2 regions of the Rhizobium rosettiformans genome follow, and region 2 is predicted to be linked to the other one. Evidence: riboswitches for the same ligand, from Rfam matches in the RefSeq annotation. Region 2 holds a riboswitch; the other holds the start of a gene.

Region 1 (3,398 bases), 570 kb from region 2:
CGATACCTATCGCTCGGCCTTTGCCTATATCTTTGCCGGCTCCGGCTCGTTCCGGGATGCGTCCAAGCCCTTCGGCGTCAAGGTCGAGAAGGAATATATGGGCGAAGAGCTCAATATCCGCGACCTCTCCGGCAACCGGACGCTTGTCGTCTTCGACACCGGCGACGAGATCACCGTTCAGGCGGGAGAGCAGGGCATCCGCTTCCTGCTGGTGACCGGCAAGCCGATCAAGGAGCCGGTCGCCTGGCACGGACCGATCGTGATGAACACGCGCGAAGAGCTGATGCAGGCAATGAAGGAATTGCAGAACGGAACCTTTATCAAGGCCGATCATTAACCCCACGCAGTCAAGTTCACTTCAACCCGGCGTCTCCAGCGCCGGGTTTTCTTTTACCGGAGAAGGACATGCGCGTAACCGGGGCATGCCAATGCGGCGAAATCCGCTACAAAGCCGAGGTCGATCCACAGGCCGTCGGCGTATGCCATTGCACGGATTGCCAGCAGCTGACGGGCTCAGCTTACAGGGTCACAGTCGCGGCTCTTCCCGGTCAATTTCAGCTTCTGGCCGGCGAGGCCAAGCGTTACCGGAAAATGGGCGACAGCGGCCGGCCGAGCGATCAGTTCTTCTGCGGCAACTGCGGTTCGCCGATGTGGCGCGAAAGCGCCGACGGCGAGATCGGCTTGCGGCTCGGCTGCGTCGACCAGCGCCGAGCACTCGCTCCGACACACCAGTCGTTCGGCAGGTCCGCCCTGCCCTTTGTCTTCGCCGTTCAGGGACTTCCGGAGGACGGGGACAACTAATCCTGCCAGAGTGAATGGAAATGATGCACCGGCCCGTGTCCTGAGCCCACCGACAGCTGGCCAGAACTCCGGACGGCCTCCGCGAGCCAGGCTTTGGCAACACGCACGGCCTCCTGCGGCTCAAGCCCTTTCGCCAGCTCGGCAGCAAGCGCACTCGACAGCGAGCAGCCGGTGCCATGCGTATTGCGCGTTGCGATCCGATCCGCCTCGAACCAGGTCACCTGGCCATCCGCAACCAGGACATCTGGGCTTTCGGGACCGGCCAGATGGCCACCCTTGAGCAGCACAGCCCGGGGTCCGAGTGCTGTCAGCCTGACGGCCTGGGATTCCATGATCCGCCGGTCGAAAGCCTCGGGATCGCCGAGCAGGGCTGCCGCCTCCGGCAGGTTCGGCGTCAGAAGCGTGGCGAGCGGCAGAAGGTCCGACGTCAAGGCTTCGACCGCATCCGGATCGAGCAGAGAGGCGCCACCCTTGGCGATCATGACGGGATCGAGAACGACGGGAATGCCGCGATAGGGTTTCAGCGCTTCGGCGACGGCCGATGCGATGCCGGCATTGGCAATCATGCCGATCTTAACTGCATCCACGCGCACATCGGCAAAGACCATGCGAATCTGCTCGGCGACAAATCCAGGATCGAGCGGCACGACGGCCGAGACGCCCTTTGTGTTCTGCGCCGTCAGCGCCGTGATAACAGCCATTCCGTAGCAACCGCGGGCCGAGAAGGCCTTGAGATCGGCCTGGATGCCTGCTCCACCGGAAGGGTCGGAGCCGGCGATGGTCAGCACGTTGCGGATGGTGGATGATCTCATGTCTGCGTCTCCCAAGGCGACGAAGACGCAACGGGCACAGCGCGGATCTATCTGGCGCGACACCCGAGCGACTCCCTCCGCCAGCATGATCTGGTTCAGGTTCAAAGGGTGCTTCTCAGCCCGGCTTGCGCCAGACGCCCCTGTCTCTCAGGCGTCAGACTATGCGACAGCGCCGTTCCTGTCACCTGTGCCTGCCCGTCATTCCCATTCAGAGTTTGCAGCCGACGGCCAGAGCCGCTAGGGAGGCCGGGATATCCAACCGACCCGAGGAGATTGCCTTGCATCACGCCCCCGACCGGCTTTTCGACCGCTCCTATGATGGCTTTCTCTTCGACATGGACGGAACGCTGCTCAATTCCATCGCGGCTGCCGAGCGCGTCTGGAGCCGCTGGGCATTGAAGCACGGTCTGAATCTCGAAACCTTCCTGCCCACCATGCACGGCAAGCGCGGGATCGACACCATCAGCGCGCTGAACCTGCCCGGCATCGATGTGGTGAGGGAAGCGCTCGAGGTCGAGCGGGGCGAGATCGAGGATCTTGAGGGCATCGTGCCGATCCCCGGCGCCATCGACTTTCTGAAAAGCTTACCTGCCGAACGCTGGGCGATTGTGACCTCGGCACCCTCCGCCCTCGCCCGCGCCCGCATCGGGGCCGCCGGCCTGCCGCAGCCGCTCAAGATCGTCACGGCGGAGGACGTGAAGATCGGCAAGCCGGATCCCGCCGGCTACCGGCTCGGTGCAGAGCGGCTCGGGTTCGATCCGTCCCGCTGCCTGGTGTTTGAGGATGTGCTGGCCGGCGTCAGAGCCGGAGAAGCGGCGGGCGCCGATGTCGCGGTGATCACGGCGACCCATGCCCATCCGCTGGAGACCAGCCATCCGACAATTGCGAGCTATGAGACGCTTAGGGTGGAGTTCGACGCTTCCCTGGGACTGCGGATCAAGGCAGCAGAATGAACCTACGCTGCGGTGACGGCGTAACCGTCACCGCTCTCGACCAAACTCACGCCGCCTTGGCGACGTGATATTCCTTGATGGCGACCATCTTGATCGCGGGGTAACGCTCGGACTCGTAGCGCAGCGAGAACTGGTCCTGCGCCATGAAGACCGGGTCGCCGTCGAGATCTCGGCAGATGTCGCCGCGGCGCTGGGTCATGAACTTTTCCAGATCGTCCTTGTTCTCGGCCGAGATCCAGCGGCAGACGGAGAAGCGCGACATTTCGAAGGACACCGGCAGACCGTATTCGCCCTGCAGTCGCTCCTTCAGGACGTCGAGCTGCAGCGCACCGACGACGCCGACGATGGCCGGCGAGCCGTCTTCCGGCGAAAAGAGCTGCACGACGCCCTCTTCGGCCATCTGCTGCAAAGCTTCCTTCAGCTTCTTCGCCTTCATTGCATCTTCCAGCCGCACGCGGCGCAGGATCTCCGGCGAGAAGTTCGGCACGCCCTGGAAGACGAGGTTTTCGCCTTCGGTCAGCGTGTCGCCGATGCGCAGCGTCCCGTGGTTCGGGATGCCGACGACGTCACCGGCATAGGCCGTATCTGCTAGCTGGCGCTGCGAGGCGAAGAAGAACTGCGGCGCCGTCAGGCCCATCTGCTTGCCGGTGCGGGCCAAGCGCGCCTTCATGCCGCGCTCGAGCTTGCCGGAGCAAATGCGGGCAAAGGCGATGCGGTCGCGGTGGTTCGGGTCCATGTTGGCCTGGATCTTGAAGACGAAGGCGGTCATCTTGTCTTCGGCGGCATGCACGGTCCGGGTATCGGCCACCTGGTCGCGCGGCGGCGGCGCGTA
Region 2 (3,398 bases):
TCAGGACCTTCTTCTTGTCGCGATCCGTCAGGCGCTTGGCGATCTTGCCAGTGGTGGTGGTTTTACCCGAGCCCTGCAGACCGACCATCATGATGACGACGGGCGCTGCGGCATTGAGATCGATCGACACACCTTCCGTGCCGAGCATTTCGACCAGCTCGTCATGGACGATCTTGACGACCATCTGCCCGGGCTTGATCGATTTCAGGACCGAGGCGCCAACGGCCTTTTCGCGGACCTTTTCGGTGAAGGCGCGGACCACTTCGAGGGCCACGTCGGCCTCGAGAAGAGCACGACGGACCTCGCGCAGAGCAGCCGAGACATCCGCCTCGGACAGCGCGCCACGGCCGGTCAGTCCATTCAGAATGGATCCAAGACGGTCCTGGAGGTTCTCAAACATCGGCTCTTCCTTGCATGGTTTCGGACACCCGAAACCTCGGTCTTCTCCGCGCGGAAAACAAGACGCAAAGCCAAAAAGCACCCGAGGGCGCAACGCGCTGTCGGGTGTTGACCTCCGGGATCTCTTTATACCTTCACGGGTCCCGGTCGGCGGCTCGGAGTGCTCGTCTCTTCGCAGATTGCGGCGGATAAACAGGAAAACGGCCGGGAAGTCAAGCGAAGTCCGGAGGAACAAGGACTTCACGCGGAGTTGACGATCTGCGGCACGCCCATTGTCGTACAACCGACGAAACCACATATGGGTATGCCATGAACAGACGCAGCTTTCTCAAATGGTCGGGCTTCGGCCTTGTTGTCGCAACACTCGGAGGTCTCGGCTTGCGCGAGGCACATGCGGGCAACCGCTATTATTCCGGCCCCATGTCGGATCATTTCGATGGCAAGGTTTTCTTCAACCCGGGTGGCGAAGAGCCCCGTGGTCTCTCCGACCTGCTCCGCTGGCAGTTCGAAGGCGGCAAGATGGAATGGCCGAAACCGGTCACGGCCGCCGACGTCGTCACCACGAAGCCGGAACCCCGCATCGAAGGAAGCCGGCTTGTCGTCACCATGGTCGGCCATGCAACGCTGCTCATCCAGACGGCCGGCTTGAACATCCTGACCGACCCGGTCTGGTCGGAACGCGCGAGCCCCGTGCCCTTTGCCGGGCCGAAACGCAACAATCCGCCCGGCGTCGCCTTCGATGACCTGCCGAAGATCGACATCGTGATCGTAACCCACAATCACTACGACCATCTCGACGTCGCGACGCTCAACAAGCTGGTGCGTGCGCACAATCCGCAAATCATCACACCGCTCGGCAATGACACGATCATTCGCGCGGCAAATCCATTTTCTCGAACCACTGTCATGGACTGGGGCGATCGGCTCGATCTCGGAGGTGGATTCGTCTTCCACTGCGAGCCCTGCCATCACTGGTCCGCACGCGGCATGGGTGACCGGCGCATGGCACTCTGGGCCGCCTTTGTCATCGAGACCCCGGCCGGCAAGATCTACCATATCGGCGACACCGGCTATGCCGAGGGCAAGCATTATCGCGAAGTCAGGGAAAAGCATGGCGACATCAGGCTCGCGATCATGCCGATCGGTGCCTATGAGCCGCGCTGGTTCATGAAGGCGCAGCACCAGAACCCGGAGGAGGCGATTTCAGGCTTTCGTTCGAGCGGCGCGGCTTTCGGCATCGGCCACCATTTCGGCACCTTCCAGCTGACCAATGAAGGCATCGACGATCCGCCGAAGGCGCTCGCGACAGCGATGTCTGCTGCCGGGATCGGCAGCGGGCGCTTCAAGGGCCTGCGCCCCGGCCAGCAGTTCGAGGTGCCGCGCGCCGGCGCCTGAGGCCCGAAGGCTCCCCAAAGGCTCGTTGACAGCAGCCGAGCTTTTGGCCAGACTTGAAGCATTCACCAGGGGTGTCCCGACAAGGGGCTGAGATTTCGCTACGCCAAACCGCAAGGGACGAGCAGCGCGATGACCCGTTGAACCTGATCCAGTTCATACTGGCGTAGGGACGGTGCGAGCGCTGCAGAACGACGATTCGAAAACCCGAATCCCGTGGCGTCTTTCCATCATTCCGGCTGACATGACTGGGTCTCCAACCTGAACACTTGGAGCTCCATGATGAACATTGCCCCTAACTTCCCAAAGCCCGACGTCACCACCGGGCCGCTTCCCGCCTCGACCAAGATCTTCTTAGCAGGAGACATGCATCCGGACATTCGCGTACCCCTGCGCCAGATCGCGCTGCACCCGACTTCGGGCGAACCACCGGTTAATGTCTACGATTCCTCAGGTCCCTACACAGATCCGCTGGCAACCATCGCAATCGATCAAGGCCTTGCCCGCCGCCGTCTGGATTGGGTCAGGCAGCGCGGCGATGTGGAGGCCTATGACGGCCGCGATGTAAAGCCAGAGGACAACGGCTTCGTCTCCGCAGAGAAACTCACGCCGGCGTTTCCCGTGAAACATCAGCCGCTTCGCGCAACGGGCGGCAAGGCCGTCACACAGCTCGCCTATGCCCGCGCCGGCATCATCACGCCGGAAATGGAATATGTGGCGATCCGCGAAAACCTTGCCCGCAAGGCCATGAAAGAAGCGCTCATCCGCGACGGCGAAAGCTTCGGCGCCGCGATCCCCGATCACGTGACGCCGGAATTCGTCCGCCAAGAGATCGCTCTGGGCCGGGCAATCATTCCCGCCAACATCAACCATCCCGAACTGGAGCCTATGATCATCGGCCGGAATTTCCTGGTGAAGATCAACGCCAATATCGGCAACTCGGCCGTCACCTCCTCCATGGCTGAGGAAGTCGAGAAGATGGTCTGGGCGATCCGCTGGGGCGCCGACACGGTCATGGATCTCTCGACCGGCCGCAACATTCACAACATCCGCGACTGGATCCTGCGCAATTCACCCGTGCCGATCGGCACCGTGCCGCTCTACCAGGCGCTGGAAAAGGTCGGCGGCATTGCCGAGGATCTGACCTGGGAGGTCTATCGCGACACGCTGATCGAACAGGCCGAGCAGGGCGTCGACTACTTCACCATCCATGCCGGCGTGCGACTGCATTACATCCCGCTGACCGTCAACCGCGTCACCGGCATCGTTTCGCGCGGTGGTTCGATCATGGCCAAGTGGTGTCTGCATCATCACAAAGAGAGCTTCCTCTACGAGCATTTCGAGGAAATCTGCGACATCTGCCGCGCCTACGATGTCTCCTTCTCGTTGGGCGATGGCTTGCGCCCCGGCTCGATTGCCGATGCCAATGATGCCGCCCAGTTTGCCGAGCTGGAGACGCTGGGTGAGCTGACCAAGATTGCCTGGGAGAAAGATTGCCAGGTGATGATCGAGGGTCCCGGCCATGTTCCCATGCACAAGATCAAGGAAAACATGGACAAGCAGCTGAAGACCTGCGGCGAGGCCCCCTTCTACACGCTGGGGCCGCT

Evidence for each region. A riboswitch is a leader RNA that binds a small molecule or an ion and turns the genes downstream of it on or off. The one in region 2 is predicted to bind thiamine pyrophosphate.
Region 1: linked by a shared signal. The riboswitch ahead of thiD (bifunctional hydroxymethylpyrimidine kinase/phosphomethylpyrimidine kinase) and the one ahead of thiC (phosphomethylpyrimidine synthase ThiC) in region 2 are both predicted to bind thiamine pyrophosphate.

The regions. Positions count from the first base shown of each region.
Region 1 is NZ_CP032405.1:1,769,106-1,772,503, reverse strand. Features, by position in the region: gene D4A92_RS08470 (pirin family protein) at 1-337, shown strand, start outside; gene D4A92_RS08465 (GFA family protein) at 406-801, shown strand; gene thiD (bifunctional hydroxymethylpyrimidine kinase/phosphomethylpyrimidine kinase) at 798-1,613, opposite strand; TPP riboswitch at 1,669-1,765, opposite strand; gene D4A92_RS08455 (HAD-IA family hydrolase) at 1,892-2,566, shown strand; gene D4A92_RS08450 (peptide chain release factor 3) at 2,613-3,398, opposite strand, start outside.
Region 2 is NZ_CP032405.1:1,196,991-1,200,388, forward strand. Features, by position in the region: gene ffh (signal recognition particle protein) at 1-400, opposite strand, end outside; gene D4A92_RS05745 (MBL fold metallo-hydrolase) at 709-1,794, shown strand; TPP riboswitch at 1,852-1,982, shown strand; gene thiC (phosphomethylpyrimidine synthase ThiC) at 2,074-3,398, shown strand, end outside.